2 regions of the Mesorhizobium sp. M0601 genome follow, and region 2 is predicted to be linked to the other one. Evidence: predicted binding sites of a transcription regulator. Region 2 holds the regulator's gene; the other holds the start of a gene.

Region 1 (5,498 bases), on a different contig from region 2:
TTCTGGCCGAATTGGGACTGCTCGAAGTCAGTCCGTCGACCGATGACCAGCGGCGCAGGATCGTCTCGCTTACTCGGGACGGGCGGCGGCTGGTCGATGTCGCAAAGCGCGACGTCTGGCCTTGCATCGAGAACGTGGTCGCGGATTTGTGCGCAGGTTTTTCGGGGCCGCTTCTTGAGCAGCTGGCTGCCATCGAGGACGGCCTCGCCGCTGCCCCTCTCGACCGTCGTGTAAATAAGCCTGAGGGTGCCGCGCAATGAGACATCTGCTCGACCGCCCTATCTGGAGCGCGCTTCAGACGCGACATCGGGCCTTCGCGGAGGGTGACAACCTCGCCATGCGATATCGGCCGTCGATCGTCCCTTTCGCCGCCACTGGTGCGGACGACCCGGAAAGCCTGCGGGCGCTCGAAAACCTTGTCCCCCCGGGCGAGAGTGTGATCCTGCTTCAAGCGGACGCGATTGCTCTGCCCACGGGGCTTTTCGCGACTTCGACCGCAGCCGGGGTTCAGATGATCGCCGAGCAGCCATTGCAGATCGTCTCCGACCCGCGCGTGCATCGTCTGACCCGAGACGATGCTGCTGAGATGCTCGCCCTGGCATTGCTCACCAAGCCTGGCCCATTCACGCTCGAAGCCTTGAGCCTGGGCGATTTTTGGGGTGTGAAGATCGAGGGCAGGCTTGCGGCAATGGCCGGCGAGCGCATGAAGCAACCTGGCTATACTGAACTCAGCGGGGTGTGCTCACATCCGGAATTTCGCGGCGGTGGCCTAGGAAAGCTGCTGTCCCTGTTAGTGGCAAACCGGATAGTGGCGCGCGGCGAAGTTCCCTATCTCCACGCCTATGCCAGCAACGCCGCGGCCATAGCGTTATACGAGTCCATCGGCTTCAGGTTGCGAAGCACAATGAATGTGGCCGTGGTTCAGCGCACCGAATGATTAGTCGGCGCATGATGCGCAGCATGGATGCATCCCGTATCGGAAGGAAGGATTTCGTACCGCCGAAATCCTTCCTTGAGACTGCAAGACCTTGCTGCGTGTCAGACCGCGATCTTGCCGCCGCCTTGCCTGGTGATGGCAACGACCGCCGGGCGCACCGGCATGTCCGGCTTGAAGTCGGGCCAGCGCGTCGACAAATCCTCATAGTAGGACGGACGGCCGAAAGCCTCCCAGTCCTCGCCGCCGTCGCCCGGATGCTGGACGGCAACGAAGGCGGTCTGGTCGTCCGGCGCAAACAGGGGACCGCACATTTCGGCGCCGATCGGCACGCGGAAGAACAGCTTTGATGTCGCCCGTGCCGTCCCCTCCGTATCGACAGCCCACAGACCATCGGTGCGGCCGGTGGCTTTCGGGCCTTGGCCGTCGGTGGCGACCCAGAGGCGGCCAGCCGAATCTACCGTGCAATTGTCCGGCATGCCGAACCAGCCATTGGCGGTGGTTGCGGTCGAGAAGGTGGCGCCGACGTCGGCCACAGCGGGATCGCCGCATTTCAGCAGGATTTCCCACCTGCCCTTTGTCGCGGTGAAATCACCGCCGTCCTCGACGATCTCGATGATGTGGCCAAAGGCATTTTCGGCACGCGGGTTGGCAGCGTCGACCTGGTCGGCCTTGCGCTTCGAATTGTTGGTCAGCATGACATAGACCTTGCCGTTGGCGGCATTGGGCTGGATGTCTTCCGGGCGGTCCATCTTGGTGGCGCCGAGCAGGTCGGCGGCGCGGCGCGTCTCGATCAGCACGTCGGCCTGGCTGGCAAAGCCGTTCTCCGCCGTCAGCGGCCCTTGGCCGAAGACGATCGGCAGCCATTCGACCGAACTGTCGTCGGCAAACTTGGCGACATGCAAGGTGCCGTCGTCGAGCAAATCCATGTTCGCGGCGCGGTCGTCCGGATTGAACTTGCCTGTGGTGACGAACTTATAGACGTAGTCGAAGCGCTCGTCGTCGCCGAGATAGAAGACGACACGGCCATCCTTGGCGACGATCGATTCGGCGCCCTCATGCTTGAAGCGCCCCATGGCGGTGCGCTTCCTCGGCACCGAAGTCGGATCCTGGACGTCGACCTCGACGATCCAGCCGAAGCGGTTCGGCTCGTTAGGCTCCTTGCCGATGTCGAAACGGCCGTAATGCGCTGCCCATTCATAGGCACCTTCGGGAATGCCGAGGCGCTTGTAATTGGCCGCCTCCCTGTGGCCCTGCGGCAGCTCGCCCGAGAAATAGCCGTGGATGTTCTCCTCGGCCATGACATAGGTGCCCCACGGCGTGACGCCGCCGGCGCAATTGTTGATGGTGCCGATGACCTTCGTGCCGGTCGGATCGGCGCTGGTCTTGACGCGGTCGTGGCCGGCGACCGGGCCGGAGAGCGCGATCTCGGTGTTGGAGGTGATGCGGCGGTTGAGCTTGCCGTCGCGAACGACCTGCCATTTGCCTGATACCTTGCGTATCTCGACGATAGTGCCGCCATGCGCGGCCATCTCGACATCGACTTGCTCCTTGCTGAGGGGCGCCTGCTTGGCTTTGCCATCGACGATGGTGACGAGACCCGGAAACATCAGGTGCGGATTGGTGTATTCGTGATTGACGACCAGCAGGCCGTGCTCGGCCGAGCCGTCGATCGGGATATAACCGACATAGTCGTTGTTGTAGCCGAATTGTCTGGCCTGGGCTTCCGCCGACTGTTTTGTCGGATCGAATCCCGGCGAATCGGCGAACAGCGGATCGCCCCAGCGCAGCAGCACGTCGGCGTCATAGCCAGGTGCGACGTGATGCTTGTCGTCGATGCCGGCCTCGAGCTCGTCGAAAGCGAAGGCGGAGCCTTTGGCGGCGCGGGCGTTGTCGGCGGTGATCAGCGCCAGCGGGCTGACGGTAGCGGCTATGGCCGAGACGGCAAGCGAACCCTTGAGGAAGCCGCGGCGCGAGAACCGCGCGGCGATGATCTCACCCATGGTGCGGTTGTCGGTGGGATTGGCTCCTGGCCCATCGTTTTCCTCGAGCAGGCTGGTGCGGAAATGGGCGTCAGGGGTGCGATGTTCGGTCATAGGGCCTGCCTCTGGCTGGATGGATTGCTGGAGCGTGTTGCCTTGCCAATCCGGTATTACCGGCAGGTCACAGTTTGATGACATGCCGGCTAAATTGCCACCTGCGATTTCGTCTCCAACATCGGCCCTGCTTGACCGCGACCGGCGCTTCGGAAACAAGAGCTGCGGCAGGCGGTAGGGACCGCATCGGGAGGAACAAAAGTGAGTTTCTGGGGACTTGGGCAGCTCTGCGTCTCGACGGTGATCTTCCTGCTGGCGGCGATGGCCGCAAAACAGTGGGGGCTGGCGCCGAGCCTCGGCAAGATCGTGCTGACGTTGGCGCTCTACTCGCTGGGCAATCTGATCATGCTGAGGCTGATCCGTGAATTCGGCATGTCGGTGTCGTTCAGCCTGTCGGCGGTGATCCAGCTGGTGTCGGTGAATGTGGTGGCGCTGGTCTTCTTCGGCGAGCGCGTCAATGCCTTGCAGGCAACCGGCATCGTGCTTGCCATCGCAGCTGTGGCGCTGATCACGCTCGGGCCCTATCTGCAAAGGCTGTAACTGCGATCGGGCCGATGAAGAAGATTGCAAGCAGACTGCCCAACTGGCTGGAGTTCCCGGTTCTGCTGGCCGGGCTGGTCATTGCCGGCGGGCTGTGGGGGTTCGAGGAGCTGATGGAGCTGGCGCGGGCCACCACGCCGCATGCCTTCGACACCGAAATCCTGCTTGCCTTCCGCAAGGCCGGCCAGCCCGACAATCCGATCGGACCGGCGTGGCTGGAAGGAGCGATGCGCGACATCACCAGCCTCGGCAGCGCCAGCGTACTGCTGCTGATCACGGCAGCAATGATCGTCTATCTGCTTCTTATCCGCAGGCCAGGCGCGGCGCTTCTCATGTTCGTCGCGGTAGCGGGCGGCCAGCTCCTGTCAAGCGTGCTGAAATTCGACATCGACCGGCCGCGCCCCGATCTGGTCTCGCATCTCGCCGATGTGGCATCGCTTTCGTTTCCGAGCGGCCACGCCATGCTGTCGGCGGTGACGTATTTGACGCTGGGCAGCATGGCGGCGCGGGTTTTGCCCGGGCGCACAACGAAGATCTATGTACTCGGGCTGGCGGTGCTGACGACAGTAGTGGTCGGCATCAGCCGCATCTATCTCGGCGTCCACTGGCCGTCCGACGTATTGGCCGGCTGGTGCGCCGGCTTTGCCTGGGCGATGCTGTGCTGGCTTGCGGCACGGTTCCTGCAGCGATGGCTTGGGCGGGCCGACGGCACCTGACTCAAATCAGCCTGTTGATCAGGCCATGACCGCAGCCTGCCAGCAAGAAAACCATCGACAGCAAGGCTGTCGAGGTCGCCAACGCTTTGAATATTTTCACCCGCTCATCCTTTTGAAGTCGTTCCTGTGAAGTCGGGATCGCAGCGGATGTCCCGCCAAACGATGCCGAGGTTTGTAGCATGACAGCGCATCGGCTGGCAAAGAGTGCTGCATGTTTGGAGGCAGATCATCAATCCTTGGTGCAGGAAGACGTCGCCGACCACGCCAGCGCAGGAACTTCATCCTCGACTGTTCGGCCGTGCCGTTCTTCGATTCGACGGCAGCCAATGTCATCGAGGGCGCGGGCCCACAAGGCGAGCCGCGCCGGCGTTCGCTTCATTATATCAGGCGCTTCACCGCAGGATACGCCGCGTGCTGATCAACCACGGCGTCAAGCGGCCGCTGGTGACTTATGCGCCTCGATCACGGATGCGCGGGCGCAGCTGAGGAGAGCCGCGCCCGTCGCCTGAACTGGCAACGCCGGCTTAGTCGAGGCCCAACGCTGAGACCTCGCCCTCGTTCATCAGCGGCACGAAGATTGTCGACCTGCCGTCGGTGCCGATGTCGGCGCTGCCCGGCTTGAACGTCGCAACCGCTTGCGGCGTGCCGCCGGCTTTGTAGCGGTAGAGCGTGCCGGTCATATAGGCAGTGGCGTAGATGCTGCCGCCGATGGCAACGACGCCATCGAGGTTGGCAAACTTTTCCGCGCCAGCCAGTGGCGAAACGGCCTTGGTAGCAAGATCGACCGAGAGCAGGCCGCCCGGCTCCGCGGTGCTGAAGTCGGGCTTGATGCCCTTGCCCCAGGAAGCGACGATCAGCCGGCCGCCATCGGCGAAGATGCCATTCGGCGAAGCAAGCGCCGCATCCCTGACGAACAGTTCGGGCCGGTCGCGGTCGATGCGATAGATCGTATCGGCAAGCATATCCGTGACGTAGACCTTGCCGGATGCATCAGCGGTCATGTCGTTGAGAAAGACCGCGTTCGGCACGTCGATCGTCGATGTTAGCTTGCCGCTTGCGAGGTCGACGACGCGCACATGGGTGAGGTCGGCGACGTAGAGTTTGCCGCCCACAATCGCCATGCCCTTGGGCGCGTCCATGCCGTCGGTCCAGTGTTGCGTGACGAGCTTGCCGTCCATCGACAGGATCGACAGATAGCCGTTGCCGTCGGCT
Region 2 (5,498 bases):
GTCTGCACCGACAGGTTCCAGAGATTGCGTGGCGTCAGGAAGGTCCGGCTGTCGAAGTCGAACGGATTGACGCCGAGCCGTACGCTGGAAACGACATGCAGGCCGACCCAGATGACCAGCAGCGCGCCGACCATGCCGAGCATGCGCGTGTCGAGTTCGGTTGCCTTGAGAAATCGGGCAACGATGCCGAGCTCGGATTCCCGTGCCCGGTCTGCCGTGCTGTCGACCGGCGTGTTGGACGTCGTGTCGGTCATGATGTTTCTCCCGCCGGGTTGCCGTCTGCCGCGGATGCCGGAAGCAGCCTAGAAGTTATCCGCCGGAAGCGGAAAAACAACTCTTGTTGAAAAACGCCGCGGCGAGCGGCCGCGGCGTTCGGACTTCTCGGAAACGTCGGCTCAGTTGCAGACTGCAACAGTGCCAGCCGTCACGCCGGCGCAGACCTCTTCTTTCTTGATCCAGCCGGCGTCGATGACGACGTTGAGGTTGTCCTTGGTGATGGCGACCGGGGTCAGGAACAGCGACTTGACGGTATTGCCGCCGGGCGTGGTGAAATCCTTCACGCCGGCAATGTCGGTCATCTGCTTGCCGTCGGCCAGCTGCGAGGCGATCTCGGCGGCATTCTTGCCGAGCTCGCGCGCATCCTTCCACACCGACACGGTCTGTGTGCCGAGCGCGATGCGGTTCAGCGCGGCGTGGTCGCCGTCCTGGCCCGAAACCGGAACCGATCCGGCCAGCCCTTGCGCTGTCAGCGCGGCGACGACGCCGCCGGCAGTGCCGTCATTGGCCGCGACCACGGCATCGACCTTGTTGTCGTTGGCGGTCAGGAACTGTTCCATGTTCTTCTGAGCGTTGGCCGGCAGCCAGCCGTCGGTATAGGCCTCGCCAACATTCTTGATCTTGCCGCTGTCTATTGCCGCCTTCAGCACCTCCATCGAACCGGCAAACAGGAAATCGGCATTCGGATCGGAACCCGAACCCTTGATGAAGACGTAGTTGCCTTCCGGCTTCACCTTGAAGACTTCCCGGGCCTGCATGCGGCCGACTTCCTTGTTGTCGAAGGTCAGGTAAAAGACGTCCTTGTTCTCGATCAGCCGGTCGTAGCCGACAACCGGAATACCTTCGTCCAGCGCCTTTTGCACGGCCGGCCCGATGGCCGAGGCGTCCTGCGCCAGGATGATCAGTGCGTTGGCGCCCTGCGAGATCAGGCTCTCGACGTCGGTGAGCTGCTTGCCGGGGTTGGACTGTGCGTCGGCGGAAATATACTTGTCGCCTGCGGCCTCGATGGCCGCCTTCATTGCGGCCTCGTCGGTCTTCCAGCGCTCTTCCTGGAAGTTCGACCAGGAAACGCCGATGACCTTGTCTTTAGCCTGCGCCACTGACGCCAGCGCCAGCGTCATGGCGACACCCGCCAGAATGGCGGTCGTGAATTTCTTCATCATATCCTCCCTGCGCCGCGTACGGCGTGATCAATTGGCTCAAAGACCAGCTTAGAAGCTCTAATTTTTTCGAGCCTCGAAAAAATACTGGCCCGATCTCCGGCTGCTGTCAACATCGATTCTGATGGATTTTGATGACTCTGCGAGTTTTTTCGAGCGTCGGAATAAACGATGACAGCGCCACCTGCATCTGACACTATTTGCCTCATCCGACACTATTTGTCGGACATTACCGACGGCTTCCGGTTCATGAGCGGCCGCGGCAACCGGGAGGAAAGCAAAACAATGTCGGTCGGAATCCGCCATGACGATTTGCGCCGGCGCAACCGGGCGATGGTGATCTCGGCGGTGCGCCGGGCCGGCCAGCCATCGCGTACTGAGATCGCAGCTACCACCGGCCTCAGTCATTCGACCATATCGGCGATTTCTTCCGACCTGATACGGGAAGGCATCCTCGCCGAGAGCAAGCCAAGTGAGCCCGTTTCGTTGAAACGCGGTCGTCCGCAAGTCGGCCTCGCCCTCAACCCGGAAGCGGCGGCGGTGCTGACCGTGGTGTTGTCGCTGAATTTCCTTTCGGCCGCCATTATCGACTATACGGGACAGGTGGTCGCCGAGGAACAGCGCCGGCTGGACACGCTGACTATGCCGCGCGACGAGCTGATCCGTGAATGCATGGCCATCGTCCGGCGCCGGCTGCAGGATCCAGATCTTGACGTCCGCAGTGTCGCCCGCATCGCCCTGGCGATTCAGGGCATTACCGACTCCCCTGCACGCGCCATGCTGTGGTCGCCGATCACGCCGCAGACCGACATCGCCTTTGCCGATATGCTGGAGGACGAATTCGGCATCCCGGCAACGGTGGAGAACGACTGCAACATGATGGCGGTGGCTTTGCGCTGGCGCAATCCGGATCGCTATCGCGATGACTTCATCGCCATCCTGCTTTCGCATGGCATCGGCATGGGGCTGGTGCTGAAGGGCGAACTGTTCACCGGGACGCATTCCTCGGGCGGCGAATTTGGCCACATGATCCATCGTCCGGGCGGCGCGCTCTGCCGTTGCGGGCGGCGCGGCTGCATCGAGGCGTATGCCGGCAACTACGCCATCTGGCGCAACGCCAGGCAGATGAGCGAAGACAGCGAACCGGTCGCCGATGTCAGCGACGCCGACATGCGCGCACTGGCGGCCCGGGCGCGCGAGAAAGATGGGCCGGAACGCGAGGCCTACCGCAAGGCCGGCGAAGCGCTGGGTTTCGGTCTCGGCTCGCTGTTCGCGCTGATCGATCCGGCACCGGTGGCGATGGTCGGCGCCAGTGCCGCCGCCTTCGATCTGATCGAGCCGGCCTTGCGGAAGGCAATCGCCCAGACCGCCGGCGGCCAGCATTCAGGCTCGATCTCCTTCGATACAGAGCCGAACGAATTGCCTCTGATCCGCGAAGGCTGCGCGATGCGGGCGTTAAGCTTCGTCGACCAGGAGATTTTCGCGCCGGGCGCGCAAATGAGGCCCAGCGTCAGAAAGAACGTAGCCTGACCAGGCGGGTCAATCTTCCCTGATCGCATAGCCGGCGCCGCGGATGGTGCGGATGACATCCGGCATCCGGCCGTTGTTGACGGCTTTGCGCAGCCGCCCGACATGCACGTCGACGGTGCGTTCGTCGATGTAGATTGTCTCCCCCCAGACATTATCGAGTAACTGGCTGCGCGAGAAGACACGGCCCGGATGCCGCATCATGAACTCGAGCAGCCGGAATTCGGTCGGCCCGAGCCTGATTTCGCTCTTCTTGCGATAGACCCTGTGCGATTCGCGATCGAGCACGATGTCGCCGACCTTCAGCACGCTGGACAGCACTTCCGGCTTGGCGCGCCGCAGCAGCGCCTTGACCCTGGCCATGAATTCCGGTGTCGAAAACGGCTTGACCAGATAGTCGTCGGCGCCGGTCGAAAGACCGCGCACCCGGTCGCTCTCCTCGCCGCGCGCGGTCAGCATGATGATCGGCAGCCGCTCGGTTTCGGGGCGCACCCGCAACCGACGACAGAGCTCGATGCCGGAAACCGCTGGTATCATCCAGTCGAGCACCAAAAGGTCGGGCACATTCTCCTGCAAACGGATCTCGGCTTCGTCGCCGCGTGTCACCACCTCGACCTGGTAGCCTTCGGATTCGAGATTGTAGCGGAGCAGCACACCCAACGGCTCCTCGTCCTCCACCACCATTATGCGTGGTGCGATCATCGGCTGGGCACCCCCATCATGTCACCGGTGCGGACATTGTCGTTTCGTCCTGCTTCGGACGATTGACCGGCAATTGCTCGCCGGTCAGCACATAATACGCATTTTCGGCGATGTTGGTGACATGGTCGCCGATCCGCTCCAGATTCTTGGCGCAGAACAGCAGGTGCGTGCAAGCGGTGATGTTGCGCGGATCTTCCATCATGTAGGTCAACAGCTCGCGGAACACGGACGTGTATTTGACGTCGATGCGCTCGTCGGCGGCACGCAGCTTGGCCAACGCGGCCGCATCGCCTGCAGCATATTCCTCGATGACACCCTGCACCTGGATGAGAACCAGCTGCGCCATCGCGTCGATGGAATGCGACAGGTCCCGCGGCGTGGCGCTGAGGCCGACCGCACTCACGCGCTTGGCGATATTCTTGGCAAGGTCGCCGATGCGTTCGAGGTCGCCCGCCATGCGGATCGCTCCGACCACATGGCGAAGATCGTGGGCCATCGGCTGGCGTTTGGCGATCAGGGTGATGGCGCGGTCGTCCAATTCGCGTTGACGCGCATCCATGATGGCGTCGTCGGAAACGACGCGTTGCGCCAGCACGTTGTCGGAATTCAACAGGGCCTTGGTCGCCCCGCCGACCATCGAACCGGCGAGGTCGGCCATGTCGCGGATCAGCTTGCTGATCTGCTCGAGATCCTCGTCGAAAGAAGCGACTGTGTGTTCGCCCATGGTCCTGTCCTCATATGCATGATCGGAACGGCTCAGCCGAAGCGGCCAGTGATGTAGTCCTGCGTGCGCTTCTCGCGGGGCGACGTGAAGATCTTCTCGGTCCGGTCGAACTCGACCAGTTCACCCAGATACATGAAGGCCGTCTGGCGCGACACGCGCGCCGCCTGCTGCATGTTGTGGGTGACGATGACGATCGTGTAGTCGGCTTGCAATTCGTCGATCAGTTCCTCGATCTTGGCAGTCGACAGCGGGTCGAGGGCCGAAGCCGGTTCGTCGAGCAGAATGACTTCCGGCTTCACGGCCACGGTGCGGGCGATACAGAGCCGCTGCTGCTGCCCGCCGGATAGGCTCAAGCCGCTGGCGTTGAGCTTGTCCTTGACCTCGCTCCACAGCGCGGCGCGCTTCAACGCCTGTTCGACGCGGCCGTCCATCTCGGACTTGCCGAGGTTCTCGTAGAGCCTGACGCCGAAGGCGATGTTCTCGTAGATCGACATCGGGAACGGCGTCGGCTTCTGGAACACCATGCCGATCTTGGTCCTGAGGAGGTTGAGATCCTGCGACCGGTCGAGAATGTTCTTGCCGTCGAGCAGCACCTGGCCCTCGGCCGTCTGTTTTGGGTAGAGCTCATAGATGCGGTTGAATACACGCAGCAGCGTCGATTTCCCGCAGCCCGAAGGGCCGATGAAGGCCGTGACACTGCGCTCAGGCAGCGACAGGCTGATGTCCTTCAGCGCCTTGCTCTGGCCGTAGTAGAAGTTGAGATTCTTGACCTCGATCTTCGTCTTCTCGGCGACCGTTTCGGCCATCGTCATGTCTGGGGACAACATCTGTGTCATCTGTCCTCTCTGCGTCCGGTAAGGCTGCGGGCGAGGATGCTCAAGCCCAGAACCGTCAGGGTGATTATGAGTGCGCCGGTCCACGCCAGTTGCTGCCATTCCTCGTAAGGGCTGAGAGCGAACTGGAAGATGGTCACCGGCAGGCTGGCCATCGGCGCGTTGATATTGCTGCTCCAGAACTGGTTATTGAGCGCGGTGAAGAGCAGCGGCGCCGTCTCGCCGGAAATGCGTGCTATCGCCAGCAATATGCCGGTGACGATGCCGGACAATGCG

What was found. Region 2 encodes PhoB, which activates phosphate uptake and scavenging genes when phosphate is short. Its sites were predicted from a motif close to TGTCATNNANCTGTCAT; they were not measured.
Region 1: the regulator PhoB is predicted to act here: its motif matches at 3,097-3,113, upstream of NKI41_RS16695 (PhoX family protein).

The regions. Positions count from the first base shown of each region.
Region 1 covers NZ_JAMYQK010000016.1:56,785-62,282, reverse strand. Annotated here, with positions in the region: gene NKI41_RS16705 (MarR family winged helix-turn-helix transcriptional regulator) at 1-260, shown strand, start outside; gene NKI41_RS16700 (GNAT family N-acetyltransferase) at 257-937, shown strand; gene NKI41_RS16695 (PhoX family protein) at 1,039-3,030, opposite strand; gene NKI41_RS16690 (hypothetical protein) at 3,232-3,570, shown strand; gene NKI41_RS16685 (phosphatase PAP2 family protein) at 3,585-4,286, shown strand; partial or broken gene NKI41_RS16680 (sodium-independent anion transporter) at 4,546-4,795, shown strand; gene NKI41_RS16675 (SMP-30/gluconolactonase/LRE family protein) at 4,811-5,498, opposite strand, start outside.
Region 2 covers NZ_JAMYQK010000043.1:14,135-19,632, forward strand. Annotated here, with positions in the region: gene NKI41_RS27500 (sugar ABC transporter permease) at 1-254, opposite strand, end outside; gene xylF (D-xylose ABC transporter substrate-binding protein) at 396-1,436, opposite strand; gene NKI41_RS27510 (ROK family protein) at 1,722-2,966, shown strand; gene phoB (phosphate regulon transcriptional regulator PhoB) at 2,976-3,665, opposite strand; gene phoU (phosphate signaling complex protein PhoU) at 3,682-4,389, opposite strand; gene pstB (phosphate ABC transporter ATP-binding protein PstB) at 4,422-5,225, opposite strand; gene pstA (phosphate ABC transporter permease PstA) at 5,222-5,498, opposite strand, start outside.